3 regions of the Actinoallomurus sp. NPDC050550 genome follow, and region 3 is predicted to be linked to each of the others. Evidence: predicted binding sites of a transcription regulator. Region 3 holds the regulator's gene; each other region holds the start of a gene.
The links. The regulator LexA, encoded in region 3, represses DNA repair genes until DNA is damaged. The targets are predictions, from matches to a motif close to TCGAACANNTGTTCGA.

Region 1 (10,054 bases), on a different contig from region 3:
GCCGTACGCCGTGCCGTGGAACGTCCGGCCGTCCTCCAGGACGAGCAGCGCGGGCTTGGTCGCGGAACTCAAATTACCTTTCCTTCCAGGACGGTGGGGCGGCCGCGCAGGAACGTCGCGCGCACCCGGCCCGGCAGCGTGAGCCCGGCGAACGGGGTGTTGCGGCTCTTCGAGGCGAAGACCGCCGGGTCGACGGCCGTGCGCGGGGCCGGGTCGTACAGCGTCAGGTTGGCCGGGGCGCCGACCTCGACCGGCTGGCCCTGGCCGTTGAGGCGGCCGATGCGCGCCGGCCGGGCCGACATGCGGTCGGCGACGCCGGCCCAGTCGAGCAGGCCGGTCTCGACCATGGCCTCCTGGACGACGGACAGGGCCGTCTCCAGCCCGATCATGCCCATCGCGGCCGGCGCCCACTCGGTCTCCTTGGCCTCGGCCGGATGCGGGGCGTGGTCGGTGGCGACGCAGTCGATCGTGCCGTCGGCGAGGGCCTCGCGCAGCGCCTCGACGTCGGCCTTGGTGCGCAGCGGCGGGTTCACCTTGTAGACCGGGTCGTAGGTCTCGGCGAGCTCGTCGGTCAGCAGCAGGTGGTGCGGCGTGACCTCGGCCGTCACCTGCCAGCCCTTGCTTTTCGCCCACCGGAGGATCTCCACCGAGCCGGCGGTGGAGACGTGGCAGACGTGCAGCCGGGAGCCGACGTGCGCGGCGAGCAGGCAGTCGCGGGCGATGATCGCCTCTTCGGCGACGGCCGGCCAGCCGGCCAGGCCGAGCCGCCCGGAGACCTCGCCCTCGTTCATCTGCGCGTGCTCGGTGAGCCGTGGCTCCTGCGCGTGCTGGGCGACGACGCCGTCGAAGGCCTTGACGTACTCCAGCGCGCGGCGCATCAGCACCGCGTCCGACACGCAGTGGCCGTCGTCGGAGAACACCCGGACCCGCGCGGCCGAGTCGGCCATCGCGCCCAGTTCGGCGAGGCGCTCGCCCTCCAGGCCGCGCGTGACCGCGCCGACCGGGTGGACGTCGCAGTGGCCGGCCTCCCGGCCGAGGCGCCACACCTGCTCGACGACGCCGGCCGTGTCGGCGACGGGCTCGGTGTTGGCCATGGCGTGGACCGCGGTGTAGCCGCCGGCCGCAGCGGCGCGGGTGCCGGTCTCGACCGTCTCGGCGTCCTCCCGGCCCGGCTCGCGCAGGTGGGTGTGCAGGTCGACCAGGCCCGGCAGCGCGATCAGGCCGCCGGCTTCGACGACGGTCGCCTCCGGCGCGGTCAGGCCCGCGCCGATCTCGGCGACGAGGCCGTCGCGGAGCAGGATGTCGGCGGGCGCCCCGCCGAGGATCCGCGCGCCCTTGATGAGGAACATCACGCCTCTTCCCTTCTCGATGCGTCGCCGCCGGTGCGTGCCTCGTCTCGGTCGCGAGACACCTCACTGCGGCCGGAGGCGTCGCCGCCGATCGCCGGCTCGGAGCCGCCCAGGAGGAGGTAGAGCACGGCCATCCGGACGGTGACGCCGTTGGCGACCTGCTCGACGATGGTCGAGCGCGGCGAGTCGGCGACCTCCGCGGCGATCTCGACGCCGCGGTTCATCGGGCCGGGGTGCATGACGATCGCGTGGTCCGGGAGCGCGGCCAGGCGGCGGGCGTCCAGGCCGTACCGCCGGCTGTACTCGCGGACGGTCGGGAAGAAGGCGTCGGTCATCCGCTCCTGCTGAACCCGCAGCATCATCACGACATCGCTCTTGGGCAGGACCGCGTCGAAGTCGTAGGCGACCTCGCACGGCCACGTGTCGACCGCGACGGGGAACAGCGTGGGCGGCGCGACGAGCGTGACCTCCGCGCCGAGGGTGTTCAGCAGCAGAACGTTCGAGCGGGCGACCCGGCTGTGCAGGATGTCGCCCACGATGGTGACCCGGCGGCCGTCGAGGTCGCCGAGCCGCCGGCGCATGGTGTACGCGTCGAGCAGCGCCTGCGTCGGGTGCTCGTGCGTGCCGTCCCCGGCGTTGACGACGCTGCCGCGCACCCAGCCGGCGAGCCGCTGCGGCGCGCCGGAGGCGTTGTGGCGGATGACGACGCCGTCGGCGCCCATCGCCTCCAGGGTCAGCGCGGTGTCCTTGAGGCTCTCGCCCTTCGACACGCTGGAGCCCTTGGCCGAGAAGTTGATGACGTCGGCCGACAGCCGCTTGGCGGCGGCCTCGAACGAGATGCGCGTGCGCGTGGAGTCCTCGAAGAAGAGGTTGACGACGGTGCGCCCGCGCAGCGTGGGCAGCTTCTTGATCGGGCGATCGGCGATCCGGGACAGCTCTTCGGCGGTGTCGAGGACGAGCAGCGCGTCGTCCCGGGTGAGATCGGCCGCCGAGATCAGGTGGCGCTTCACTTGGGGACCTCCAGAACGACGGCGTCCCGGCCGTCGGTCTCGGCGAGCAGCACCTTGACCTTCTCGCGGGTGCTGGTCGGAAGGTTCTTACCGACGTAGTCGGCGCGGATGGGCAGCTCGCGGTGGCCGCGGTCGACCAGAATGGCGAGCTGCACGGCGCGCGGGCGGCCGAGGTCGTTCAGCGCGTCGAGGGCCGCCCGGACGGTGCGGCCGGAGAAGAGGACGTCGTCGACGAGGACGACGACGCGGTCGTCGACCCCCTCGGGCGGCAGCTCGGTGCGGCCGAGGGCGCGCGCCGGGCGCAGGCGCAGATCGTCGCGGTACATCGTCACGTCGAGCGAGCCCCGCGGGACGGGGGCGCCTTCGACGTCGGTGATCCGCTCGGCCAGCCGGGCGGCGAGCGTGACCCCGCGTGTCGGGATTCCGAGCAGAACGATGTCGCGGCCACCCTTGGTGCGTTCGAGGATCTCGTGAGCGATCCGAGTGAGCGCGCGCCGGATGTCGGGGGCCTCGAGAACGGTCTTGTGACTCACATCACTATCGGGTGACGGTCCGTGCGCGGGCACGGAGGCAGCACTCACCTCGATAACCTCCTTTCCCGCCTCTCTGGACGGGTCTTAAAGGACGTCGGGCGCTATCACGGTAGCAGCCCGGACGTACACGCCCCGCACCGGCACCGTCACGTTTTCGCTGGTGACGACGCTGCGCAAGCGGGCCGCCGGACGCCGGGCCGGGGATATGGCAAGCTTTTACCCAACGGTCGGCGGCCCCCACGGCGTCGGCCCACCGGATCCCGCGGGCCCCTGCGGGCAAGGGGTTCCGGGCCCTCCGAGCCCCTCGTCGGAGGCTCTCCGAGCGCCGACTGTTTCGCCGCTTTTTTCCAATCAGCTTGACCTGGGGCTCTACCCGTTTTACCGTCACTGTCCGTAACCATCCCAGGAGATGGACCCCTCGGGCAGTCGGCCCCCCGGCCGGCTGAGAGTGCGCCTGCATGGGCACACCCGTCTCGGGGCGGCGGGGTTTCCCGTCCGGGTCCCCCTCCCGGGGCCACTATCGACGACGAGAAAGTGAGCCTGGGGGCCGCGATGCCGTCTGAATACGCTAAGGCTCTCGGCGCGAGACTTCGCGCCATCCGTACCCAGCAGGGCCTGTCCCTGCACGGTGTGGAAGAGAAATCACGTGGCCGCTGGAAGGCCGTCGTCGTGGGTTCGTACGAGCGGGGCGACCGCGCCGTCACCGTTCAGAAGCTGGCCGAGCTCGCCGAGTTCTATGGCGTGCCGGTGTCCGAGTTGCTCCCCGGCGGAGCCGCGCCGAGTCCGCTCGGCCCGACGCCGAAGCTCGTGATCGATCTCGAGCGACTCCAACAGCTTCCGAAGGACAAGGCCGGTCCCCTCGCCCGTTACGCCGCGACGATTCAAAGCCAGCGGGGCGACTACAACGGAAAGGTCCTGTCCATCCGGCAGGAGGATCTGCGTTCGCTGGCGGTGATCTACGACAAGTCACCGACGGAGCTCACCGAGGAGCTGATCGGCTGGGGCGTTCTCGATCCTGAGGCACGCCGCGCCGTCGAGGCGTTCTGATCCAATCTCCTGGTCATGCGGCACCTCGGATCGCCGCATGATCGATGCGTCGTGACGGAGCCCGTCCGGCATGCCACCGGGCGGGTTTCTTCATGCCTGAATCGACCCGATTTGCGCCATTTGTGCGCAGCCGACCGTCTTCGCCACCGAGATCACCGGCCCGGCCGCACAGCACCCGCCTCCGGGCCGGGCGCGTAATGCGGTGGACGAGCCGGGCCGCCCGTCGCTACTGTGCGCCCCATGTCGGGTCCTGAGGCGTCCAGACCGTAGCCACCGGTCCGTCGGTGGCTTCTCGTGATGTGCCGCGGCAGCGCCGCGGCCGAGTCCGCCCGCCCTTTCGCCGCCGGATGACCGTCGTACGGACCGATCTCCCCAGGAGGCCCATGGCCTCGGCCGTCTTCGTGCCGAGCCCGGTCTCCTTCACCCGGTAGCGCCCGCCCCGTCCTCCGCCGCGCCACACGGTCGGTCCCGGATGCCGTGCCGGCGCGCCGTGTCCTCGTTCCGACGCGGTTGTGGAGTCTCCGCTCATGCCCTTCGTCATCTACGTCCTCGGCCTCACGGTGTTCGCCCAGGGGACGTCCGAGTTCATGCTGTCCGGGCTGATCCCGGACATCGCCCGTGACCTGAAAGTGCCCATCCCCGCCGCCGGCGCGCTGACGTCGGCTTTCGCCATGGGAATGATCGTCGGAGCACCGCTGATGGCGGTGCTCAGCCTGCGCTGGCCCCGGCGGCGGGCGCTGCTCGTCTTCCTGATCGCGTTCATGCTCGTGCACGTCATCGGAGCTGTCACCGGCAGCCTGTCCGTGCTCCTCGTGACCCGGGTGCTCGGGGCGCTGGCCAACGCCGGTTTCCTCGCCGTGGGCCTCGCGACGGCCACCGCTCTGGTCCCACCGAACGCCAAGGGGCGGGCGACGTCCGTCCTCCTGGGCGGCATCACGCTCGCCTGCGTCGCCGGCGTGCCCGCCGGAGCCGCGCTCGGTCAGGCGCTCGGCTGGCGGTCGGCGTTCTGGGCCGTGGCCCTGGTCTGTCTCCCGGCCGTCTTCGCCGTGCTGCGCTCGGTGCCGGACACCGCGCGGGCGACCGGCGGCGGGGCCCGTCCCAGGGCCCGGCGCGAACTGCGGGCACTGCGGAGCCCGCGGCTGCTGGTCGTGCTGCTGCTGGCCGCGCTGGTGAACGCCGCCACCTTCTGCACGTTCACCTACCTGGCCGTGCTCGTCACCGGCGTCAGCGGCTTCTCCGAGGACTGGATGCCCGGGATACTGGCGCTGTTCGGCCTCGGGTCGTTCGCCGGGGTGACGATCGGCGGGCGCCTGTCCGACACGCGGCCCATGCGGGTCCTGGTTCCGGGCGGGATCGCCCTGCTCGCCGGGTGGGTGCTCCTGGCCGTGACCGCGGGCAGCCCGGTAGCCGCGTTCGTGCTGGTCTTCGTCCAGGGAACCCTTTCGTTCGCCGTCGGCTCGACGCTGATCGCCCAGATTCTGTACGCGGCGAAGGAGGCGCCTTCACTCGGCGGATCCTTCGCGACCGCGGCGCTCAACGTGGGCGCCGCCGCCGGTCCCGCCATCGGCGGCGCCACCATCGCCGCCGGACTCGGCTACCGCTCGCCGCTGTGGGTCAGCGCCCTGCTCGTCGCGGCGGCGTTCGGCGCGGCGGGCCTCGCCCAGGCCGTGCGGCGCCTGCGCCCCGCAACACGCGAGGAGGCACCGGCCTCCAAGCCCATCGGGCGGCCTGCTCGGTGACAGGGGTGCGCTCCGCAGGGGGCATGCGCCTCCGGAAGGGCTCGCGGCCGCGGTCACCGAGCGTTCGGCACATAGCCCGCAGCACGCGGCGCAAGATTCGCAACGCGGCACGCGGCACGCGGCACGCAGCCCGCAGGGCACAGCGCTCGGCACGCGCCGCGCGGGGCTGGGCAGCACGTGGTGCGAGATGCGCGGCACATGGGGCGGGGCGCGCGGCCCCGTGGGCACGGCACGTGGCGCGCGGCAGGAGGTGGCGCAGGGCGCGCGGCGCGGCTGGGGCGGCACGCGGCACGCGGCTTGCGGCGGACGGCTTGCGCGGGCGGAGCGCCGCCCGGCGGCAGCAGGGCATGGTAAGCGGCCGCGCGGGTCCCGCCGCTTCGGGGGGAGGTCCACGACGGGACCCGCGGGCACGAACCGTGCTCCGGTGAAGAGCCGGTCCCCAGAAGGGGTCTCAGCCGGCGGCGGGCAGCATGGGCTGGCCCGGGACGCCGAGGGTGGTCTCGACGAGCGACACGAAGATCTCCGCGTCGCGCAGGAGCTCATCGGCCTCATCCGCGGTGACCGCACGCGGCAGGCCGGCCTCCGCCGCGGCGCGCTTGTCGGCGCCGGCGGCGAAGAACGCCGCCCATTCGCGCAGCGCGGGCTCGGCCTCGGGGAGCAGCACCCAGACGCTGCGCGGTCTACCACGGGTGCGCGATCCGGGATCGGCGCGCTCGGCGAGCACGGCGGCGGCGGCGCGCAACGCGGCCAGGTGGGCCGCGACATAGCGCAGCGCCGGGGCGGCCGACTCTGCGGCCTCGATTAGGCCGCGCCGGGCCGTCTGAAGGAGTGACATCGCTGATGCGGCGGGCCTGCGCCGTGGCGCTGGACGAAGGGGGGCGGCAGTTGACGACCTTGCGGACATGACATGCCTCCTTCCGCTGGGCGGGCCCGAGGGCCCAGGGGAGGCCGGGCGAAGCGCTTCCCCTCGCCCCGCCCGGCCGTCGCATCTCGCCCGGCATGCGCTGCCCGCGAGAGACGATCCCCTCGGCGCGGGCCGCGAGTCCCGCGCCGTACTCGAACACAGGTTCGAGTACGTACTTCAGTAAAGCGTCCGACGCCGCATTCGTCAACGCGTTCGAATAGATGTGTCGTCGCAGTTCGGAACCTCTTACCTCGCCACCGGCCGTAGGGTGCTGCCATGCACCCCAACGTCGAACACGTCGCCGCCCGCCTGCGCGAACTGGGCGCCACCGGACAGGTCCGCGAGCTTCCGGAGGCCGCCCCGACGGCCGCAACCGCAGCGGCTCAGCTCGGCTGCGACGTCGGCGCCATCGCGAACAGCCTGATCTTCGCCGCCGACGGCGAGCCGCTGCTCGTGCTGACCAGTGGAGCGCACCGGGTGGACACCACCGGCCTCGCCGAGCGGATCGGCGTCGCCCGGATCAAGCGGGCGGACCCCGAGTTCGTCCGGGCGGCCACCGGACAGCCCATCGGAGGCGTCGCTCCCCTCGGCCACCCTCAGCCGATCCGCACGCTCGTCGACGAATGGCTGGCCAAGTACGACGTCGTCTGGGCCGCCGCCGGACACCCGCACACCGTCTTCCCCACCTCGTACGAGGAACTGCTCCGCCTGACCGGCGGCACCCCGACCGACGTCGCGTAGCCCACCCCACCGTGCAGCCCGCCCGAACCGAGCGGCTCGCCGTCGCGCAGCCCGACCGCCCGACCGAGCGGCTCGCTGTCGCGCAGCCAGACCGTCCGCCCTGCGGCATGCCACCGCGCCCCGACGACCCCGACCCGCGGCACACGGGCCGACGTCGCGTAGCCCGCACGCGTGACCGGAGCCGGACGGTCGGTCACGGCATCGGGACCGCGTCGTCGGGGACAACGGCCGACAGGCGGTGATACAACGGTCACCGGAGGCTTGAGCGCACTCTCCGGAGCTGGTGCCCTATGGCTGGACAGGACGGTCTGCGTGCCAGTGCGGCGCGCGACAAGGATTTCGTCGGCATCGACACGGCCGCGATGGCTCAGCTGATCCAGCAGATGACGAGCGCCTCGAACGCCATCACCGCCTGGCTGCGCACGAACGCCGCCCTGCCCCCGAGCGTCCCGCGCACCGGCCTCCGCCAGGCCGCGGCGGTCGAGAGCTGGGTCCGTGCCCAGCCGGGGATGCTGGGCCGGCGACGGGCCTACGCCGACGCGCACCTGAGCAAGGGCGCCGCGAACATGCCCCGCGTTGGCGTGGGCCGGCTCGGCGGCCGTCCGGGCCGTACGACGCCGGCCGGTGCCGGACACACGGTCGGCCACTTCCCCGACGCGCACGCCGCGACCCGAGCCGGGGCCGCCGACGCCGCCGCGATCCACGGGGCGCTCAGCGCCCACCGGCCGATCCCGGCCGACGTCTGGAAGCGGCTGTCGGCCAACGCCGACGACCCCGACTACGTCAAGGGCCTCTACTCCCGTCTCGGCCCGGCCGGCAACGCCGACCTGATCGCCGCGGCGCTGGGTCACGAGGCGCGCCTTGCCGCCGTCCGGGGGTCGCTGGGCCTGGTGAGCCATCATCTGAGGATGGACGAGAAGTGGCTCCGCGAGCTCCTCGACGAGGCGTCGCGGAAGGGCGTGCACGACGACGTCGTCCACGTGCTGGAGCACGCCGGGCTCGACCGGCGCGCGAAGGTCGCTCTCGGCCACATCGGGCTGACGCACCTAGCCGCGGCCCCGCCCGGGCACCGGATCCCCACTCCGCGCCCGCCGCACGAGGCGATGGTCCGCCCGGCCGCGACGGACCCCGAGGCGGCGGCCGAGCTCTACGCCCGTCACTCCGGGACGGTGCACCGCGCCTTGGCGGCCTGCCCGAGCTCGGCGGCGCTGCAGCACCTCGCCGGCCACGCCACGGCTGGTCATGCCTCGGCCGCCCACCCGGCCGACGCCCACCATGCGGCCACCGACGCTCAGAAGGAGGACGCGTGACCGCCTATCCGCCCTCCCCGGGCACCCTCCGCCCGCCGACGGAGCCGCCGGCCGGTCCGCCGGGCAGTCCCGCCCAGCGGCCCAACCCGGAGTACGCCGAGCTGTACGCCGCTTACGAACGCGCCTACGCGAGCGCGGATTCGCTGGAGGCCGCGCTGGATCCGCCGGTCCGTACGGCCGGCGACGCCTGGGTGGGTCCGGCCGCCCGGACGTGGCAGCAGCAGCTCGATACGGAGCGCGGTCAGCTGAAGAAGGCGGCGGCCCAGATTCTGTGGGACATTTACGGCGCACTGTCGAAAATCCCGCCTTATATACCAAAGTGAGCCACGTGAGATCAGCCTTCGGAGCCCGGCGGGACACCGCGCCGCAGATACGGGAGATCGACAAACGGACGTTCTTCCGGCGGCTCGACGCGATGCTGGCGACCTACGCGGCGGCGATGAAGCCGCCGACCGAGCAGATGCCGGGTCGCCGCACCATCATGGAACGCCATACGGTGTACCCCGGCTTCCGCGCGTTCGTCGCCGGGCGGCGGCGCGACGTGAACGGCTTCGCGTACGGCTTCCACGGCGAGCCCGGGCAGTGGTGGCACGACGTCGTCCACGCGGCGCTCACCGAGATCGGCGGCGCCGCGCACGCCCGGCAGTGGATGGACGACACGTTCGAGGTCGCCGAGCTGCACGTCCACCCGGACAGTCAGGGCCAGGGGCTCGGCCGGAGGCTGATCACCACGCTGTGCGCGGAGCGCCCGGAGCGCACGGTCGTGCTGTCCACGCTCGACGCCCAGACGCCCGCCCGTAACCTCTACCGCTCGCTCGGCATGACGGACCTGCTCACCGGTTTCCAGTTTCCGGGGGGCGGGCCCCTCTACGCGGTGATGGGCGCGCGCCTCCCGCTGACCTCCAGGCGCTCGTAGACCTCGCGCGTCGCGGTCGACATTGCCACCTGCGGCGCCGCACACCTACCGGCCGCTGACCCGCATCTCATCTGGGCCGCGTCGATGGTGATCTTGGAAAGGCACTCGCAGGCCGCCCGCGGATCGTCCGTCTGCCACCGAATCGTAAAGAAATCTGCCGTAATCTGACGTTATCCTCGGCTTGGCTAGCCTGCCTTGATGCGATTTGTCCATCGATACGGGGTTTTCTGCTTCGCCATGCTCGGTGGGATCGTGCTCCGGATGCTGGCGATGCTCGGCTATCGGCCCGCCCTGTGGTTCGTGGGCGACTCGTACACCTACCTCGCGATGACGCTGCGCTCGGCGCTGCGGCCGGAGCGCCCCGGCGGCTACCCGCTGATGCTGCGGGCGCTGGAGCCCTTTCACAGCTTCGTGGTGGTGGTCGGGCTGCAGCACTCGTTGACGCTGGCCACGGCTGTGATGATCTATGCCCTGCTGCGGCGCAGCGGACTGCCCGACTGGGGAG
Region 2 (10,054 bases), on a different contig from region 3:
GCACCTCGAGGCCCGGGATGCGCGGCGTGCGCAGCACCGTTTCTTTGCTCGCCGGCGAGGTGATCCGCTGTTCGTGGGCGGTGTCGAGGAGCGGCATCCAGATCGTCTGGGGCAGCGGTGTGGTGGTGCGGGGGGCGAGGTTCACCGCCTCGTCGAACACCCCGTACGACCGGCCCTTCCGGTCCGCGCTGCTGCCGTCGATGTGTAGTACCTGGCGTCCGGCGGGGGCGCCGCGCAGCAGGAACGTGCCGTCGGCGCCGGTCGTGGTGTGCGCGTCGCCGACACTGAGGGTCACGTCGGGCAGCGGGTCGCCGTTCAGCGTGAGCGCGCGCCCGGACACTGCCGTCACGCCGGGCGCCGTCTGCAGGCTGACGGGCGTGTCCATGGGTGCGCGGCCCCAGCCGGTCGTCCATGGTCCGCCGCTCAGGCTCGCCTTGGCAGGCTGCCACTCCTGCGTTTTCGGTTTGCCGCCCGCCACGGTGGCGGTCGCGCGAGGCGCCACGTTTGTACGGGCACCGGTGGCCGGGGAGTTCTCCGGTTTCGCCCCGGCGGCGCTGCGGGTCAACGTGACGGTCGCCGAGCCGGTGGTGCCGCGCGGGTCGACGACCACCTCGTACGGCAGCTTCTCGTAGCCGGGGATCGGCTGCGGCAGCGCGGGCAGCACGAGCTGGTCGCCGTCGCCGCCGGCGAACGATACGCCCCACGGCAGGTACACGGTGAGCGCCGGGTGACGGGCGAACGTGCTACCGGCGACGTGCAGCGTCAGGGTGTCGCCGGGCGAGCCGGTGAACTGCAGCAGCGAGCTCTGTCCCGGCTTGTCCGCGGTGACCTTGGTGCCGCCTCCGACGGTCAGCGTGCCGACCTGCGTGATACGGGCGACGCGCACCCTGACCGAACTGGTCTCGCCACGGTACGGGCCGACGATCAGCCGGTGCGTGCCGGTCGCATGCGGGATGAACGGGATGCCGCCGCTGCCCGCCGGCAGCAGCACGCGGTCGCGCACGTTCTCCCCGTAAGGCCCGGTCACCCGGGTGAAGACACCGAAGTCCTTGCCGCTCGCCGGGTCGGAGTAGCCGACCGATAGCGGCTGATTCTTCGTGGCCGGGAACGTCAGCTCGGTGAACTGGCCAGGGCGCAGCGCCCGCACGGTCCTGGCGCCGCCGATGTCGATCGTGCCGGTGGCGCGGGTCGACAGCGTGACCGTGGCCGAGCCGTGCCCGGTGCCGTCGGGATCCAGCACCAGCAGGTAGTCACCAGTGACCGGAACGGCCTGCGGGAACGGGTACCCGGCGTCGCCGACGAACCAGCCCGGCGGTACGAAGTCCTCGACGAACGCCGGCTTGCCGTCCTCGCGCGTGTACATGTAGCCGGGCGGGCGGTCGTACTGCTCACGGCCGAAGCCCGCACCATACGGGTCGTACGCCGGCGCCCACAGCTGCGTCTTGATCGTCGAATGGGTAATGCCGAGGTCGAGCTTCTGCCCACGCACGGCGTGGAACCGCAGTAGCGCGATCTTGCCGACGCCGATGCTCACCCGCTTGCTCGCGCCGTTGACCGTGATCGTCCCGGTGGACTGGACGTCCGCGGCCGTGTACGCGCCGGGCTTCGGGAAGATCGTGCGCGGCACCGGGAAGAACGCCTGCGCGCTGGCTGCCGTCCCGCCCGGCGTTTGCACGAAGACCGGGCCCGCGCCGGCCGCGTCAGGCACCGTGACCCGCAGGGTGCGGGACGTGGCGGAGGCGACGCGGGCACGAGTGTGGCCGAACGTGACGACGTCGTGCGCCGCATCGGCGAACCCGCTACCCGTGATCGTGACCGTGTCGCCCCGGTCGCCGACGGTGCGAGACAGCTTCGTGACGCTCGGGCGCGGCTGGACGGCGGCAACCGTGAACCGGTCGTACGCGGTCGCGGTGGCGCCGTGCGCCCGTACGGTGACCGCGCCCTCGCGTGCCCCCCTCGGCACCGTCACGGTGAGACTCGACGCGGACGCGGCGGTCACGGCGGCGCGCGCGCCGGCGAAGGTGACCGTGTTCTGCTTCGGCGAGGCCGCGAACCCGGTGCCGGTGATCACCACGCGCGCGCCCGGCGCGGCCCGCTCCGGCACGACGCTCAGCACGGACGTCTTCGACGTCGGGTAGCGGTGGATCGCGGTGAGGTTCCCGGAGGCGTCGTAGTCGTATCGCGCCGTGTCCCCGTGCGCGGCGCTGACCCCGGTCAGCCGCCCGGCCGCGTCGTGGGCGTAACGCACCGGCCCGACCGCGCCGGCCGGTTTCGCCGATGCGGGCCGCGCGCCCACCGGCGCCGCGGGCAACAGCGCCGCCGCGAACGTGGCGACCACCCCCGGGATCGCCCACCTGGTCGTTCGGCGTGTGGTGCGCAGTACCTGCCCCGTCGCCACGGTCCCTCCTCGCCCGAAATGCCCCGACCGAATAGGAAACCCTGCCGCGCCCGAGATCCGCAGCACAGTTCAGGACGGCCTTAAACAACCAGGTCAGCGAGTCGCGGTGGTGCAGAGGATCGCCACGCGGGTGGAGGCGAGCACCATGGCGATGGCCCGTCGGGAACTCTCATTACCACCGCGCCCACATCGCCGAGACGGCTACGGATGCACCGCCGCAGCCGTTGCTCACGTGTGACTGAGCGCTTCAGCTGGCGGGCATCGCCATTCCGGGTGCTGCGCTACCGGGCCAGGATGTGGTGGGCTGGAGCCTGGTCGCGATCATTGGCACCGGGCGGGGTTGGTGTCGATATGCGCGAGTCGGCTGCTTGGGCGGGATCAGGCTGGTGATCGGTGTGGGTCCGAACGGGTCCGGGGTGGGCTTCGAGGTCACGGTCGGGAACGGCGGGTCCCCGGTGATCCTGCATGTTCCGCATGGATCCCGGGCTTTGACCGCTCATGCTCGTGAGGCGATCCTGCTCGATGACGCCGCGTTGTCCAGCGAGTTGGATCACATGACCGACGCGCACACCGGGCTCATCGCCACTCGTGCCGCCAAGGGCGCCGACCTGGCCCCGTGGGTGTTCAGTAACCGGCTGTCCCGGCTGGTCATCGACCCCGAGCGGTTCCCGGACGAGCGCGAGGAAATGCGAGCGGTGGGCATGGGCGCGGTGTACCTGTGCACCTCGCACGGTGCGAGGCTGCGTGCCGAGGATCCGGACCACATCGAGGATCTGCTTGCTCGGCACTACCGCCCTTACGCCGAAGCCATGGCCGCTTTGGTGGATGCCCGCGTGGCCGCGACGGGCCACGCGGTGATCCTTGACGTGCATTCCTATCCCAGCCGCGCCTTGCCGTATGAGTTGCATGTGACAGGCGACCGGCCTGCCATTTGTCTGGGTGTCGACACCTTTCACACTCCCGGCTGGCTGCATGAGGCCGCGGTGGAGGCGTTCTCGTGCTTCGACGACCTTGGCGTGAATACCCCCTTCGCCGGTAGTTACGTCCCGCTCAAGCATTACCGGCAGGCCAAGGCGGTAATGGCACTGATGATCGAGATCCGCCGAGACCTCTACATGACCGAACCCGGAGGAGCCCCGGGCGAGGGCATCACAGCGGTCGTGCACGCAATCACGAACCTTGTCGACGCGGTGGTCACAACCGGGCGCCGCCGCTGAACGGGCCTCTGTACCCGCTCATGCCGTCCTGCCCCGCCGCCGCTGTAGGTTCCGCGGTCCTGTGAGCACTCGCAGGCCCGTGCCACGAGGGCGGTTAGGTGCGGCCGTGGAGCTCAAGGCTCCCATCATCACTGCCGTCGCGGCCGCCCCTGTCAGTACGATGAGCAAGACAATCATGGGCCGCTTCGGCGGACGCCAAGACCGGCTGACCGGTTGACCGGCGTCCGGACCGACCGCGGTGGAAGGACCTGGCACCGAGATATCAGGTGGGTTCCCGGTGTCCCGTGCGTCGGCGGGTGCTGCTGCCGGCAGTCCGGCGCTTCGCTCATTGACGAACTGAAGGTCGTCGGAGGAATGGGCGGGCGTGAGCATCGGGGTTCGGCATCTGGGCCCTCGCCCCCGCAGCCGCCCCTACCATCGCGGCGTCTCATGCCTGGTCTGCTACCGCCGGCGACCGGCCCGCTGCCGGGCGCCGAGCGGATTCCGCTGTCAAGGCCATGGCAGTGGACGACCCGGTCGGCGGTGGCGGTGGCGGCCCCAGCGTCGGCGTCAACTTCAACATCGACCTCGGCCAGCTCGCCAAGTCGATCCAAAGCTGGGCGAAGTCCTCCACCACCCAGCAGGAGATGGTCGAGAACGCCGCCAACACAGCGTGGTACGCCGGTCATCAGCACTACAACGTGATCGCCCCAACCCGGCCAATCTCGCGACGATCGTGACGTATGCAAGTCTCCCGAAGGCGAGCGGGTTCGTCTACTGCAACGGCCATCTGCAGTCGTTGCTCATTGAGCCCGGATTTTGCCCATCCGGTGCTCATGATCATCCGAATTGCTCACGGATCCGCAGATCCTAGAGGGGGGCAGGCGGCCTGCCTGCTGCGGTCAGTGTCTTTGCCGGGGTGCTGGTGGCGTGGACTCGGCGCCGTACCGGCAAGGTCACCGTGACGATCAGCCGGGGCGGCGAGCGGGAGCTTTCCCTTACCGCCGACCACGTCCGTGGGCTGACCGCAGACCAGGTGGCCGGGCTGCGATCTGGTCGGGTGCGGTGGTCCGGCAGAGTCGCGGGCAGATATTGGGCATCGTGTTCTGCCCCTCGCCAGTGAGTATCGGGTCATTCAGAGCAGGGTGAGTTGTTCGGGTTCGGGAGGCCGGGTGGGGGAGGGCGCGGGGGTGGGAGTGCGGCGGGCGTTACGTCGTCCGCCGATGCCGTGCTTGTCGGCGAGGTCTTTGACGCGTTGGGTGATGCGGTGCTGGTAGTCCTTCGGGGCGTAGGCACCGCGGCCGTACAGGCGGGCGTAGGGCGCGACGAGCTCAGGGTGGTGCTCGCGGAGCCAGGCCGTGAACCATTCGCGGGCGCCGGGGCGTAGGTGCAGGACAATGGCGGAGACGGAGGTGGCGCCGGTTTCGGCGATCCGGCGTACGGCCGCTTCCAGTTGGCGTGGGCCGTCGGTGAGGTAGGGGACGATCGGTCCCATGAGCACGCCGCATCCGATGCCGTGCTCGTTGAGTGTCGTGCAGACCTCGAGGCGTTTGAGCGGGCTGGGTGTGCCCGGCTCGAGCAGCCGCCACAGCTCCCTGTCGACGAAGCCCACGGACACCGCCGCACCGACCTCGGTGCGGTCGGCGGCCTCCTCCAGCAGCGGCAGGTCGCGCAGGATCAGCGAGCCCTTGGTCAGAATCGAGAACGGGTTCGCGGCGTCCCGTAGCGCCTCGATGATGCCCGGCATCAACTGGTAGCGGCCCTCCGCCCGCTGGTAGCAGTCGACGTTGGTGCCCATCGCGATGTGCTCACCGGCCCACTTCGGTGCGGCGAGCTCCCGGCGCACCAGCTCAGGAGCGTTCACCTTCACGACGATCTGCGAGTCGAAATCCCGGCCCGAGTCGAAATCCAGGTATTCATGCGTGCGGCGGGCGAAGCAGTTGTGTGAAACGACGCCGTTGGCGATGAAGTCTCCGGTCCCGGTGGTGATGTCGTACATCGGCAGGTCCAGGCCGGTCGCTTCAACGGACGTCACACCGAGCCGGGCGCTCGTCTTGATCGCGAGACCTTCGATGTTCTGCTTCCGCGTAATCGCCGGATCCACCGTATGGAAGAAGCGGAGCCGCTCAGCGATGCCGCCCAGGAGCCGGATCACAGTATTCGGCAGGCCCACAGCATTCTTCGGCTGCTCAACCCTGTATTCGAACCCCAGATGCTCGAGGCCTTCCGCGATGTGCCTGATGATTTCCTGGTCGGTATTCGATATTCGGAGAACACCGGTCGAGCAGCTTCCCTCTGCATCGAAAATTCCGGCAAGAAAACCTTTATGCCACTCCGTCGTTGCCTCCGTGGGCCATGCGATGATCCGCCTGATGGCCGCGTTACCCGCCGTGCTCTGGTTGCGGATGGCACTGAGATAGGAGTACGAGCCGAGTTGACCGTCGCCTCGGATCATCCCGCACAGGTAACCGGCACGGTAATCCGCGTCCTTCTTAGGCGGCTCGGCGAACGATCCGACGCCCATCAGCTTGTTGTTGCGCGTCAGGTGCGGACGTCGACCGGCGCCGCGCTCGGTGCCCGTGACGTACTTCCAGCCGCGATCGCTCAGGAACCTGTGATCGCCGCTCGCGATCAACTCCGTCCCGTCCTCGAGGCGGATCCGGTATGCGGGCTTGATAGTGCTCCAGTGTGCGAGCACCTTGGTGGCGACATAGCGGCGGTGACTTCCGACCACCTCGGTGCCGTACACCTCGTCGCCGGCGCGGATGTCGCGAAGCGGCTTCGTGCGCCCGTCCGCCATCAGGATCGGGGTCTCGCCGGACAGGCAGTACACACATGCATGGCTGCAGCCCCGGTAGGGGTTGATGGTCCACCGGAACGGCACGCGGGAGGCGCCAGGGACCTGGTTGATGATCGACTTGGCTCTGATCTCGTGGAAGGTGATCCCGCGGAATTCGGGCGTGTCGATCGTCACGGGGCTTCCGAACAGTCCCGGCTCCTCGCCGTCCAGCGACAACGCATCCCAACGCATGCCCCCACCCTAGAACATGTGTTCGATGATCGCCCATCGGCTCGGCGGCTGCTTCTCACCGTGGCGCCTGCCGTGGGTGGACGGCGGCTCCGGCCCGGGCGTTGACCCGCTCACCTGCGGTCGGTGAGTGCGTAGGCGACGGCCTGGTCGATGGAGAGCCTGGTGCCCTCCTCGAAGGCCTTGCCGAAGGTCTCGTCTCCCAGCGCGACGCGGGCGCGCCGCTCACAGAGCCGGTGGCCGGCGGCCAGATGCCGCTGGGTCAGGGGAGCGGCGGTGAAACGCCAGATCGCGTGGGCGCAGCCGAGCAATCGGGCGGCGCGTTCCGGATTACGCTCGGCGGCGTCCCAGGCGAGGACTTCCAAGCAGTGGGCGATGCCCCACCCGTCGATGTAGGGGGAGACCCGCAGCCTCTCCCGGACCAGCTCGATCGCCCGTTCGCGGTCGCCGATGAGCCACTGGGCGATCCCGTACAGCCCCAGCGAACGTGCGCGGGTCAACGGAGCGCCGGCCGTTTCCGCGGTCTCCAGGGATTGCTCGCCGAAGGCAAGGGAACGGTCCGCGTCGCCGAGAAGCGCGGTGGCGTAGGTCAGGTAACGGAGGGTCATCCATACGTCCGCGCGGTCGTCGAGGGCCCGCAGCCGGGCGAGTGCGTCCTCGAAGAAGGTCACGGCGCGGTGCAGGTCGTCGCAGAAGAACGCGTGAATGCCGCGGAGCATGACGACATGGGCTCGGGCCGGCTCGTCATCCAGGCGTTCGGCGAGCGCGAGGCACTGGTCGATCCGCGACAGCCCCGCGTCCCATTCGGCCAGGAGGAGAGCCGTCCATCCGTCGATCCAGAGGGCCTTGGCGCGGGCCGGGCTCGGCTCCGGGTTGAGGGTCAGCGCCCGATCGAGCCAGTACCGTCCCTCGCGATGGCGGACCGACATGGTCCAGTAGTGCCGCAGGGAACCGGCGATCCGTAGCCCGGCGTCCGCCTCGCCGGGCTCGCTCAGGCAGAACTCCAGCGCGGCTCGTACGTTGGCGTAATCGCGCTGCAGCAGGTCGAACCCCTCGACCTCTCCCGGGCTCAGGAACTGACGCTCCGCCTGCCGGGCCACCTCGGCGAAGTGGTCGCGGTGACGCGTCCGCACCGCCGTGCCCTCGCCGGACCGAGCCAGGCGCTGGGCGCCGTACTCGCGGATCGCCTCCAGCATCCGGTAGCGGGAGACGTCCTCGGACGTCGTACGGGTCAGCACGGACTTGTCCAGCAGCCCGTCCACGAGCGCGAACATGTCCACGCTCTCGATTCCGGAACCGGAACAGACCTGTTCGGCGTCGTCGAGGTCGAAGCCGCCGCTGAAGACCGACGCTCGCGCCCACAACCGCTGTTCGGGCGCGGAACACAGGTGGAAACTCCAGTCGATCGCCGACCGCAGGGTCTGTAGCCGTGGCATGGTCACCTGCGCGCCCGCGCCCAGGACTTCCAGAGAGTGCTCTTCCAGGCGGGTCAGGATCGCCTCGACGGGCATGGCCCGCACCCGTACCGCGGCGAGCTCGATCGCCAGTGGGATGCCGTCCAGGCGCCGGCAGATCCCGGCCACCGTCGTACGGTTGTCGTCGGTGATGGCGAAGCCCGGGAGCGCGATCGCCGCGCGTTCGGCGAACAACCGCACTGCGTCATCGCGCGCCGGCGGCTGCTCTTCCTGCGGCACCGGCAGCGGCGCCAACTCCACCAGCCACTCCCCGGTCACGCGCAGCGCCTGCCGGCTGGTCGCCAGGATCCGTACCTGGGGCGCGGCCCGCAGGAGATCGGTGGCCAGGCACGCGCAGACGTCCACCAGATGCTCGCAGTTGTCCAGTATCAGCAGCAGATTCTTATCCGCCAGGAACCACGCGAGGGCCTCCGGCGCGGCGGACCTCGACTCGCCGGGCATCCCGACCGCGTCCCCGATCGCCCGGGCCAGGAATCGCCCGTCCGCGAGTGCGGCGAGCTCCACCAGGCGTACACCGTCGGTGAACCTGCGTCTCAGCTGCCCCGCCGCCCGTTGAGCGAGCCGTGTCTTGCCGACCCCCGGCCCGCCGGTCACGGTCACCAGCCGGTTGCGCTGGAGCAGCCGCTTGATGTCGCCGATCTCACGCCTGCGCCCCACGAAACTGGTCAGCTCCACGGGAAGGTTCCCCGCCGATGACATCGAGTCCGGACCGGCCATGGCGGCTCACCGCCCCTCCGCCACGGTCCAGGCCGCGATCTGGACCCGGGAGGTGAAGCCGAGCTTGGTGAGGATGTGCTCGACGTGGCCTTCGACGGTGCGCTGAGCGATCATCAGGTTGGCGGCGATCTCCTTGTTGCTCATGCCCTGGGAGATGAGTTCGGCGATCTGGGTTTCGCGGTGCGTGAGGGGTGACAGGCGGCGAGCTTGTGGTTCCGGCACGTGAGGCGTCTCTTCCAGCGCGTCCGCGAGTAGGTCGGCGTACGACATCGCCGTCCCTCGCGCGAAGGAAGAGCGGTAGGCGGCGGGGCCGAGGGCGGAGCGTACCTGTGTCTCACACTCGTCGTGGAAGCCCCGCAGGTAGAGGAACGGCTCGCCGCCGAACGAACGCCACAGTCCGTCCAGCGCGCCGAGGAGGGTGGCGGCCCTCTCGGTCTGTCCGTCGGTGGCGGCGACCCAGGCGAGTACCTCCAGGGCGCGGGCCAGGGCCATGGGGTCATCGAACGGCAGGGCGAGCCGGATGCTCTCCCTTTCCGCCGCGACGGCTCCGGTGGTGTCGCCGGATCGCCAGCGCAGGATGCCGAGCACCCAGAGCAGGTTCGAGGTGAGGGTACGCACACCGTTGCGTTCGCACCATTGGAGTCCCTCCCGGCAGTGGTCGATCCCCGCCTCGATGTCCATGGTGAGCACCGCCAGGATCGCCATCCGGATCAGGGTGAGCACCACGGCGGGCTCGTCGTCCAGGGCGCGGTGGACCGAGAGCGCCTGCCGATACAGGGATCCGCACTCGGCGAGCCTGCCGTCGTTCATGTCGGCGTAGGCGGTGAGCTGGGCGACCCAGGCGCTGCCGCTCTCGTCGTGCAGCCTTTCGGCCAGCGCACCGCTTTCCTTCAACAGCAGGCGCGCGGTGCTCAGCTCTCCCTGCAGGAGCGCGAGCCAGGCATCGGCCCACAGGGCCCGCACGCGCGTGCGGGTCGGGCGGGTGTCGAGCGAGAGCGCCTGGTCCAGCCAGCGACGCCCCTCGCCGTGGAGGCCCGTCACCTGCCAGTAGTAGCTCAGGCCGGCGGCCATCCGCTGCGCGGTCTCCACCCGATCGGGGTCGGTCAGGCCGTGCTCCAGCGCGATGCGGAGGTTGGCGTGGTCCTGGCGAAGCCGGGAGAACAGGGTCAGCTGGTCGGCCCCGAACGAGCCTTCTGCCACCTGCTGAGCCAGACGCCGATACCAATCCCAGTGCCGTCTC
Region 3 (10,054 bases):
GAAGAACGTCCTCTTTGGCCGGGAAGTATCGGTAGAACGTCCGCGGCGAGACATCGGCCACCGCCGCGATCTCCTCCACCGACACGGCCTCATACCCCTTCTCCTCGAAGAGGCGCAGAGCGACATCGAGGATCGCTTCCTGAGTGCGCTTCCTCTTGCGCGCCCGCAGGCCGGTGTCCTCGCTGCTGGCCGTCACGGCCTCAGCGTAGCGATCGTTTGACACCCATGCCAACTGACAGGATTGCCAAATGGCAGATGTGCCACTACTGTCCCGGGGCATGCGACTCACCGATAAGATCGACCAATTCCACCGGGCGTACAGCGACCACGACATCGAGGGGGCGCTGGCGTACCTGGCCGAAGACGTGGTCATCCAGTTCCCGACCAGTCCGCAGGCCACTCGCGGCAAGCAGAGCATCCGGCCAGTCTGGTCGATGGTGTTCACGACCGTCATCCCCGACATTCGCCAGGAGATGCTCTCGACAGTGGCACACGGGCGATTCGCGGCCTGCGAGTTCGTCGAAACCGGAACGCTCACCGTCCCGTCCGAGGTGGCCGACCCGATGGGCCTCTCTCCGGGCGGCCGGCCCTATTCGATGAACATGGCATCGTTCTTTCATTTCGACGACGAAGGCCTCATCGACGGGATCCGCTCCTACTGGGACACCGGGACCTTCGCGGACCAGATCGGGATCGACATCGGCGTCATCCGCTCCCTGCAGGCTCGCGCCCACGCGGCATAGAAGGGCACCGAGCACCGTTCCGATCCACCGGCGTCGGCACATCACCTCTGACATGCCGAAGGGAACCGGCCATGGTCGGTTCCCTTTTTCCGCTGCGCGTTTCGTCTAGTCGGCGCGCTCGGGCGGTCGCATGCCGTTCGTGAAACGGTCGACCAGCGAATGCGCCAGCTGCGCGCGGTGCCCTGTGCGGTGGTCCCGGCCATCGCCTGCAGTGCGCCGTCACGGACGAGGGCGACCAGGCCGTGGGCGGCCGCCCAGGCCAGCAGTGCCAGCTCCTGCGCCGCCTCCGGCTCCTGCGGTCGCCCGCTGATGCCGGCCGTGGCCTGCCGCAGCACGGCGAACGACTGCTGCTGAGCGGCCTGCAGGTTCGGGTCGTCGGCATGGAGCTGGTCCGGGCGGAACATTAGGTCGAACAGTGCCGGATTGTCCAGGCCGAACCGGAGGTAGGCCCGTCCAAGCGCCGTGAACCGGGCGGACGCGTCCGGTCCGGCATCGGCGGCGGCGAGTGCCTCGCCGAGCCCGCGAAAGCCTGCCGCGGCGACCGCGGTCAACAGGCCGGCGCGGTCCCCGAAGTGCCACTTCGGACCCTTCAGCCACCACGCATAGCTGAGAGACGGCGCCCACCGTCGGTCAGTTCGCCGTGCCTGCCCGCAGAAGACAGGAGAGCGGCGACTCTGATCTATTTCACACTAAATTTCATCTATTCCTCTACTAGAGAGGACTTATGTCGCGACGGACCGACTCGCAGAAACAGGTCGAGGGGGATCCGGAGCGTCTCCGGATCCCCCTCGTCACCAGGCATGATGGCCGTAGCCGATCAGCCCGGGTGTTGGATCAGCTGCAATTTGACCCGTTTTCAGCTGCAGCCGCTGGTGGAGCCGCAGCCCTCGCAGACGTAGCAGCTGCCCGCCGGGCGCATCTTCGTGCCGCAGGTGAGGCACAGCGGCGCGTCAGCCGTACGGCCCTGGTGGCTCTCGATCAGCTCGGTCGAGGAGTGCGCGGCCGCGGGCGGCTCGGGCTCCTTGACCTTCGGCTGCTCGACCGGGACCGACTGGGCGAGCGACTCACGATCGACGTCGTCCTCCGTGTGGAGGGACGCCGGGTCCTGGCCCGCCGCCTGCGCGGTGCGCTCCTCGGCGGAGAAGATCCCCAGCTCGGCGCGCGTCTCGTACGGCAGGTGGTCCAGGGCGAGGCGACGGAAGATGTAGTCCATCATCGAGGTCGCCATGCGGATGTCCGGGTCGTCGGTCATGCCCGCCGGCTCGAACCGCATGTTGGTGAACTTGTCGACCCAGGTCTCCAGCGGCACGCCGTACTGGAGGCTGATGGAGATCGCCATCGAGAAGGCGTCCATCACGCCCGCCAGGGTGGAGCCCTGCTTGCCGAGCTTGAGGAACACCTCGCCGAGCCCGTTGTCGGGGTAGCTGGAGGCGGTCATGTAGCCCTCGGCGCCGCCGACGGAGAACCGGGTGACGGTCGCGGACCGCTGCTTGGGCAGGCGGGTACGGACCGGGCCGCGCTCGACGACCGGGGCCGGCGCCTCCTCGACCTTCTGCTCGGTCTTCTTCTTGGCCACCGACAGCGGCTGGCCGACCTTGCAGTTGTCGCGGTAGATCGCGAGCGCCTTCAGGCCGAGCTTCCAGCCCTCGAAGTAGATCTTCTCGACGTCCTCGACGGTGGCCTGCTCCGGCATGTTCACGGTCTTGGAGATCGCGCCGGACAGGAACGGCTGCACCGCGGCCATCATCCGCACGTGGCCCATCGGGCTGATGGCCCGCTCGCCCATCGCGCAGTCGAAGACCTCGTAGTGCTCGGTGCGCAGGCCGGGCGCGTCGACGACGTGACCGTGCTCGGCGATGTACTCGACGACCGCCTCGATCTGCTCCTGCTGGTAGCCGAGCTTCTTGAGGGCGCGCGGCACGGTCTGGTTGACGATCTGCATCGAGCCGCCGCCGACCAGCTTCTTGTACTTGACCAGCGCCAGGTCGGGCTCGATGCCCGTCGTGTCGCAGTCCATCATGAGGCCGATCGTGCCGGTCGGCGCGAGCAGTGACGCCTGGGCGTTGCGGTAGCCGTTCCTCTCGCCGAGCTTGAGGCACTGCTGCCACTGCTTGGTGGCCTCGAGGTGGATGGACTTGTCCATCTCGTCGAGCGTGCGGATCTCGTCGTTGGCGACGGCGTGCTTGCGCATGACGCGCTTGTGCGCCTCGGCGTTGCGGGCGTAGCCCTCGTACGTGCCGACCGCGGCCGCGAGCTCGGCGGAGCGGCGGTAGGCCACGCCGGTCATCAGCGAGGTGATGGTGCCCGCGAGCGAGCGCCCGCCCTCGGAGTCGTACGCGTGGCCGGTCGCCATCAGCAGCGCGCCGAGGTTGGCGTAGCCGATGCCGAGCTGCCGGTACGCCCGCGTCGTCTCGCCGATCTTCTCGGTCGGGAAGTCCGCGAACGTGATGGAGATGTCCATCGCGGTGATGACCAGCTCGCTGAGCTTGACGAACCGCGCGACGTCGAAGGTGTTGTCCTCGCCCAGGAACTTCAGCAGGTTGATGCTGGCCAGGTTGCAGGACGAGTTGTCCAGGCTCATGTACTCCGAGCACGGGTTGCTGGCCGTGATACGCCCGGTCTCGGGGTTCGTGTGCCAGTCGTTGATCGTGTCGTCGTACTGGATGCCCGGGTCCGCGCACTCCCAGGCCGCCTTGGCGACCTTGCGGAACAGGCCCTTGGCGTCGACCCGCTCGATGACCTCGCCCGTACGGCGGGCGCGCAGGCCGAAGGAGTCGCCCGACTCGACCGCGCGCATGAACTCGTCGGAGACACGGACGGAGTTGTTGGCGTTCTGGTACTGGACGCTGACGATGTCCTTGCCGCCGAGGTCCATGTCGAAGCCGGCGTCGCGGAGCGCGCGGATCTTGTCCTCTTCGCGCGCCTTGGTCTCGATGAACTCCTCGACGTCGGGGTGGTCGACGTCGAGGACGAGCATCTTCGCCGCCCTGCGGGTCGCGCCACCGGACTTGATGGTGCCCGCGGAGGCGTCGGCGCCGCGCATGAACGACACCGGGCCGCTCGCGGTGCCGCCGGAGGACAGCAGCTCCTTGCTGGAGCGGATGCGGGAGAGGTTCACACCCGACCCGGAGCCGCCCTTGAAGATGACGCCCTCTTCCTTGTACCAGTCCAGGATCGCCTCCATCGTGTCGTCCACCGACAGGATGAAGCAGGCGCTGACCTGCTGCGGAGAGGCCGTGCCGACGTTGAACCAGACCGGCGAGTTGAAGCTGAACACCTGGTTGACCAGGGCGTGCTTCAGCTCGTGGTCGAAGATCTCGGCGTCCTCGTCGGAGGCGAAGTAGCCCTCCTTGACGCCGGTCTCGGTGTAGACCCCGACGACCCGGTCGACCAGCTGCTTCAGGCTCCACTCGCGCTGCGGGGTCCCCACCGCGCCGCGGAAGTACTTCGACGTGACGATGTTGACCGCGTTGACGGACCAGGACGCGGGGAACTCGACGCCCTTCTGCTCGAAGTTCACCGACCCGTCGCGCCAGTTGGTCATGACGACGTCGCGCCGCTCCCACTTGACGTCGTCGTACGGGTGGACGCCCGGCCGCGTGAAGATGCGCTCCATCTTCACGCCCTTGCGGCTCGCCTTACCCCGTCGGGCTGAGCCGCTCACCGTCTCTGTCATGACATCCCCCTTCTCGGGCACACCAGGCCCACCTCCAGGATTACCCGTACAGCCCGCGGCGCGGGCGCCGCCCTAGGACAGGACGTCGCCGTCGGACGCCACGCGCAGCGATTCGATTTCCTTGGCGAAGTCGTCGAGCGTCTCGAACCCCCGGTATACGGAGGCGAATCGCAGGTACGCGACCTCGTCCAGTTCGCGGAGCGGGCCGAGGATCGCCAGCCCGATCTGGTGCGAGGGAATCTCGGCGTTTCCGGTCGCCCGGATCGCCTCCTCGACCCGCTGCCCGAGCATGGCGAGCGCGTCCTCGTTGACGGGACGGCCCTGACACGCCCGGCGCACTCCAGCGATGATCTTCTCCCGGGAGAACGGCTCGGTGACGCCACTGCGCTTGGCGACCATCATGAGGACCGTCTCCTGGGTGGTGAAGCGACGACCGCACTCTGGGCACGAGCGACGGCGCCGGATGGCGGATCCGTCGTCGGTCGCCCGGCTGTCGATGACCCTGCTGTCGGTGTGTCGGCAGAACGGGCAGTGCATGCCTCCGGACTCCTCCCCTGACAGCGAGTCACGCGTCTTCTACGCGAACCTCACCTTGTAACCACAACTTATGGTGAACTACATCCATGTAACTACTAGATGTTGTGGTCCAACCGTAGAGCCCGACCGAGGGCATCGCAACCCACATGAGGCACCCGGCGCGAAGAGCCCGCCTACGAGGAGATCCGCGGCCCCCACCGGCGTGTCGCGCCCTCCGCCGGACGCGACGATCCGCCGCCATGGCACGCCTCACCCTCATCGACCTGCGGAGACGCCGCCGACGGCCGGAACGGTGAAGTGGATCACATTGCGCCGGCGCTTTCGCGCGGGCGCACCCCTGACTCCCAAGCCTGCCATGTCCCGCCCGGGCACACGACGGCGACCACCCCCTTCGGAGCGCCGCCCGTACGACAGTGGCCCGGCGATGACATCCGCCCTTCACCAACGGCCGGACAGGAATTATTATCGAACACATGTACGAGCTAAAGCCGACATAGGCCCGGACCGTAAAATTCCACATTTTTCGAACACCTGTTTGATCATTTCCCGGAGAAGCGATAACGTCCCTCTACGGGAGTGAAATACCGGCGGCCGCGCGTCACCGCAGAAGACATCCATCGGAGACACCATGAGCAAGGTTCGGGAAATGCCGGACGGCCCAGGCGACGAGAGCGGGCTGACGGTCCGCCAGCGCAAGGTGCTGGAGGTGATCAGGGACTCGGTCCAGCGGCGCGGCTACCCGCCCTCGATGCGCGAGATCGGCGAGGCCGTCGGGCTGACCAGCACCTCGAGCGTCTCCCACCAGCTCCGGACACTGCAGCGCAAGGGCTTCCTGCTGCGCGACCCGAACCGGCCGCGCGCGGTGGTCGTCCGCATGCCCGGATCCTCGGCGGTCGCCACCGAGTCCGAGCACGAGGCGTACGAGATCACCAACGGCCAGGAGGCCTCGGCGCGCCCCGCCCCCGCGTACGTCCCGCTCGTCGGCCGCATCGCCGCCGGTGGCCCGATCCTCGCCGAGGAGGCCGTCGAGGACGTCTTCGCGCTGCCGCGACAGCTCGTCGGCGAGGGCACGCACTTCCTGCTGAACGTCACCGGTGACTCGATGATCGAGGCCGCCATCGCCGACGGCGACTGGGTCGTCGTACGTCAGCAGCCCGTCGCGGAGAACGGCGACATCGTCGCCGCGATGATCGACGGCGAGGCCACCGTCAAGACCCTCAAGCGGCGCGACGACAAGGTCTGGCTGATGCCGCACAACCCGGCGTACGACCCGATCCCCGGCGACGACGCCACGATCCTCGGTCGCGTGGTGGCGGTCCTGCGCAAGATGTGATCCCACCCGGGTCGGCGGCCAGGGGGGCACCGACCCGGGTGGATTCGCCCGTCAGGCGGGCACGATGTTCACGATCTTCGGGGCGCGCACGATGACCTTGCGCACACCCCGGTCGCCCAGCGCCGCCCGGATCTTCTCCGAGTCCAGGGCCAGCCGCTCCAGGTCGCCCTCGGCGATGTCCGGAGACACCTCCAGGCGGTCGCGGACCTTGCCCGCCACCTGCACGACGCAGGTGACCGACTCCTGGACCAGCAGCGAGGGCTCGGCCGTCGGCCAGCCCGCCCTGGTCACCGGAGCCGTACGGCCCAGCCGCTCCCAGATCTCCTCGGCGGTGTACGGCGCGACCAGCGACAGCATGACCGCCAGGGTCTCGGCCGCCTCCCGCACCGCCGGGTCGGCGCCGCCCGCGCCGGCATCGATCGCCTTACGGGCGGCGGAGGTCAGCTCCATCATCCGCGCGATCGCGACGTTGTACCGGTGCGCCTCGACCAGCCGGGTGACCTCGTCGATCGTCCGGTGCGTCAGCTTGCGCAGCTCGACGTCCCCGGCCGCCGGGTCGGCCCCGGGCGCGGAGGTCACGTCGGCGGCCACCCGGTACACGCGGGCCAGGAACTTCACCGAACCGGACGGGGACACGTCGGCCCAGTCGATGTCGTCCTCCGGCGGACCCGAGAACAGCATCGTCAGCCGCACGGCGTCGACGCCGTACTCGGCGATCTGCTCGCCCAGGTCGACCAGGTTGCCGGTCGTCTTCGACATCGACGAGCCGTTCAGAATGACCTGGCCCTGGTTGACCAGCCGCTTGAACGGCTCGGTGAAGTCCACCATCCCCATGTCGTACAGCACCTTGGTGAAGAACCGCGCGTACAGCAGGTGCAGGATGGCGTGCTCGACACCACCGGTGTACTGGTCGGCCGGCATCCACCGGCGCACCTTCTCCACGTCGAACGGCCCGTCGGTGTAGTCCGGCGAGCAGTACCGCAGGAAGTACCAGGACGAGTCGACGAAGGTGTCCATCGTGTCGGTGTCGCGCTTGGCCGGACCGCCACACTTGGGGCATTCGACGTTCACCCAGTCGTGGGCCGCCGCCAGCGGCGACACGCCCTTCGGCGCCAGGTCGGCGCCGCGCAGGTCGTCCGGCAGGCGCACCGGCAGCTGCTCGTCGGGGACGGGGACCTCGCCGCACGCGTCGCAGTGGATGATCGGGATCGGCGTGCCCCAGAACCGCTGCCGGGAGATCAGCCAGTCGCGCAGCCGGTAGTTGACGGAGGCCTTGCCCAGGCCCTTCTCCTCCAGGACCTCGACGATCCGCGGGATGGCGGCGGACTTGGTCATGCCGTCCAGCGGCCCGGAGTTGACCAGCTCGCCCTCGCCGGGGGTGGCGACCCCGGTCTCGGCCGGGTCCTGCTCCCCCGTCTGGACGACGATGCGGACCGGCAGGCCGAACTTGCGGGCGAAGTCCAGGTCGCGCTGGTCGTGGGCGGGCACCGCCATGATCGCGCCGTGGCCGTACTCCGCCAGGACGTAGTCGGAGGCCCACACGGGGATGCGCTCGCCGTTCACCGGGTTGATCGCGTAGCGGCCCAGGAAGACGCCGGTCTTCTCCCGGTCCGCGGACAGCCGCTCGATCTCCGACTCGCGCCCCACGGCCTCGCGGTAGGCCTCGAACTCGGCGCGCTGTTCCGGCGCGCAAATCTCATCGGCCAGCGCGGCGTCCGCGGCGACGACGAAGAACGTCGCGCCGAACAGGGTGTCCGGCCGGGTCGTGTAGACGGTGACCGGCTCCGCGCGCCCCTCGATCTGGAAGGCGACGTCGGCGCCCTCCGAGCGGCCGATCCAGTTGCGCTGCATCAGCAGCACCCGCTCGGGCCACTCCAGATCCGCCATGTCGGTCAGCAGCCGGTCGGCGTACTCGGTGATCTTGAAGTACCACTGCGTCAGAACGCGCTTCTCGACCAGCGTGCCGCACCGCTCACAGTGCCCGTTGACGACCTGCTCGTTGGCCAGCACCGTCTGGTCCTTGGGGCACCAGTTGACCTGCCCGCCCTTGCGGTAGGCCAGGCCGCGCTCGTAGAAGCGCAGGAACAGCCACTGGTTCCAGCGGTAGTACTCCGGGTCGGAGGTGTGCAGCCGGCGCGACCAGTCGAAGGAGATCCCGTACCGCTTGAACGACTCCGCCTGGGTGTCGATGTTGGTGTACGTCCACTCGGCGGGGTGGGAGTTGCGCTTGATCGCGGCGTTCTCGGCCGGCAGGCCGAAGGAGTCCCAGCCGATGGGGTGCAGGACGTTGTACCCCTTCTGCAGCCAGTAGCGGGCGATGACGTCGCCGATCGCGAACGCCTCGGCGTGACCCATGTGAAGATCGCCGGAGGGGTACGGGAACATGTCCAGCGCGTACTTGCGAGGCCGCTCGTCACCGGGGTCCTCGCTCGCGGCGAAGGGCTTCAGCTGTTCCCACCGGGACTGCCACTTGTCCTGGATCGTCCGTGGGTCGTAGTTCTCGTCGGCGCCTGTCATGGATTCCTCGTCTGATTCGCACGGCTTCGGCTGGCGGTGAACCGTGCCCCTTGCATGAGAACGCCCCTCACGCAGGAGGGGCTGCCGCGTCGACGTCTCGGGTCAACGCGGCCGGCTGAGGAGCAGCCGAGATCGCATACCTCAAGACTATCGCAGACGCAAGGACACCGGGCGATTTGTGGTCACCGAGCGAACACGGCAGGGAAGGGGGGCCGCTGATCCCGGCTTCCGCGGGTCTCTCCCGGTCTCCCGCGACCCGGATCAGAGTCTCGGCGGGCCGACCGGCTCCTTCTTCGGCGACGACGGCCCACTCCCCTGGTGACGCCGGCGTCAGAGTCCCAGCGCGAGGTCGATGGCCCGCTTCCAGGACCGGAGGAAGTCCGGGTAACCGGCGGCGAAGTGGCGGAGCTCATCCTGCGCGGCCTCGGTCAGCGCGGTGAGTTCGTAGGTGACCGTCACCCGCGTTCCGGGGCCGTCCGCGCCGTCCAGGACGACGGACACGGTCCCGGCGTGGACGCCGGGGGTGACGCGGGCGTACGAGACGGTGCGTCCGGGCTCGCGGGCCGTGACCACCCAGGTGGTCACCCGGCCGTGGGCCGCCGTCTCGAACGCCGTGCCCGGCGCGGTGTCGTCCTCGGCCGGTGCCGGGAAGCGAGGGTCCCAGCCGTCGACCCAGTCTCGTTCGCCGACCGGGGTGAACAGACGGAAGGCCTCCTCAGGGGGAAGGCCGACGCGGATCGCGCCGGTGAGACGGTGCCGCGCTCCCTCCACGGCGGGGGCCGGATCCGCGCCGCCGGCCGTCATTTCTCCTCCAGCCGGTGCGCGTCGGCTGCGGTCAGCGTCAGACCGTACACCGACGTGAGCTGCTCGATCTTTCGCAGTGTCTCCGGGGAGAAGGGCGCCTTTCCCTCGAAGGCGTGCAGGACGACGCCTTCGACCAGCTCACCGAGGGGCATGTCGAGATACTCGGCGAGCGCTTTGAGGACCTTCAGGGTGTTGCGCTCGATCCGCAGCCCCGTCTGGACACGCTCAACTGTTACCATGTTACCAAGATAACATGATAGCGATCACGGGTACGGCGCCGCGCCAACGGCGGCGCCGTACCGGGGTCACGCGTCAGACGGTGTAGGGCAGGTGCTTGATGCCGTTGATGAAGTTGGACAGCAGGCGGTCCGGCTCGCCGGTGGCGCGAATGCCCGGAGCCCGCTGGAAAAGCTCGCGGAACATCACGGTGACCTCCCTGCGGGC

Region 1: the regulator LexA is predicted to act here: its motif matches at 6,735-6,750, upstream of AB0I04_RS02765 (SAV_6107 family HEPN domain-containing protein).
Region 2: the regulator LexA is predicted to act here: its motif matches at 6,636-6,651, upstream of AB0I04_RS21220 (intein-containing Rv2578c family radical SAM protein).

The regions. Positions count from the first base shown of each region.
Region 1 covers NZ_JBFAJC010000002.1:96,045-106,098, reverse strand. Annotated here, with positions in the region: gene carA (glutamine-hydrolyzing carbamoyl-phosphate synthase small subunit) at 1-72, opposite strand, end outside; gene AB0I04_RS02790 (dihydroorotase) at 69-1,349, opposite strand; partial or broken gene AB0I04_RS02785 (aspartate carbamoyltransferase catalytic subunit) at 1,451-2,359, opposite strand; gene pyrR (bifunctional pyr operon transcriptional regulator/uracil phosphoribosyltransferase PyrR) at 2,356-2,892, opposite strand; gene AB0I04_RS02775 (transcriptional regulator) at 3,445-3,939, shown strand; gene AB0I04_RS02770 (Cmx/CmrA family chloramphenicol efflux MFS transporter) at 4,467-5,678, shown strand; gene AB0I04_RS02765 (SAV_6107 family HEPN domain-containing protein) at 6,130-6,513, opposite strand; gene AB0I04_RS02760 (YbaK/EbsC family protein) at 6,859-7,323, shown strand; gene AB0I04_RS02755 (hypothetical protein) at 7,614-8,633, shown strand; gene AB0I04_RS02750 (hypothetical protein) at 8,630-8,956, shown strand; gene AB0I04_RS02745 (GNAT family N-acetyltransferase) at 8,962-9,549, shown strand; gene AB0I04_RS02740 (phospholipid carrier-dependent glycosyltransferase) at 9,748-10,054, shown strand, end outside.
Region 2 covers NZ_JBFAJC010000014.1:145,343-155,396, reverse strand. Annotated here, with positions in the region: gene AB0I04_RS21240 (RHS repeat-associated core domain-containing protein) at 1-2,398, opposite strand, end outside; gene AB0I04_RS21235 (N-formylglutamate amidohydrolase) at 2,785-3,615, shown strand; gene AB0I04_RS21230 (hypothetical protein) at 4,113-4,334, shown strand; gene AB0I04_RS21225 (hypothetical protein) at 4,484-4,717, shown strand; gene AB0I04_RS21220 (intein-containing Rv2578c family radical SAM protein) at 4,730-6,625, opposite strand; gene AB0I04_RS21215 (AAA family ATPase) at 6,736-8,772, opposite strand; gene AB0I04_RS21210 (LuxR C-terminal-related transcriptional regulator) at 8,821-10,054, opposite strand, start outside.
Region 3 covers NZ_JBFAJC010000007.1:167,812-177,865, forward strand. Annotated here, with positions in the region: gene AB0I04_RS12785 (TetR family transcriptional regulator) at 1-196, opposite strand, end outside; gene AB0I04_RS12790 (nuclear transport factor 2 family protein) at 279-743, shown strand; gene AB0I04_RS12795 (TetR-like C-terminal domain-containing protein) at 785-1,294, opposite strand; gene AB0I04_RS12800 (vitamin B12-dependent ribonucleotide reductase) at 1,600-4,419, opposite strand; gene nrdR (transcriptional regulator NrdR) at 4,492-4,956, opposite strand; gene lexA (transcriptional repressor LexA) at 5,585-6,289, shown strand; gene leuS (leucine--tRNA ligase) at 6,341-8,806, opposite strand; gene AB0I04_RS12820 (SRPBCC family protein) at 9,137-9,610, opposite strand; gene AB0I04_RS12825 (hypothetical protein) at 9,607-9,849, opposite strand; gene AB0I04_RS12830 (cytochrome P450) at 9,923-10,054, opposite strand, start outside.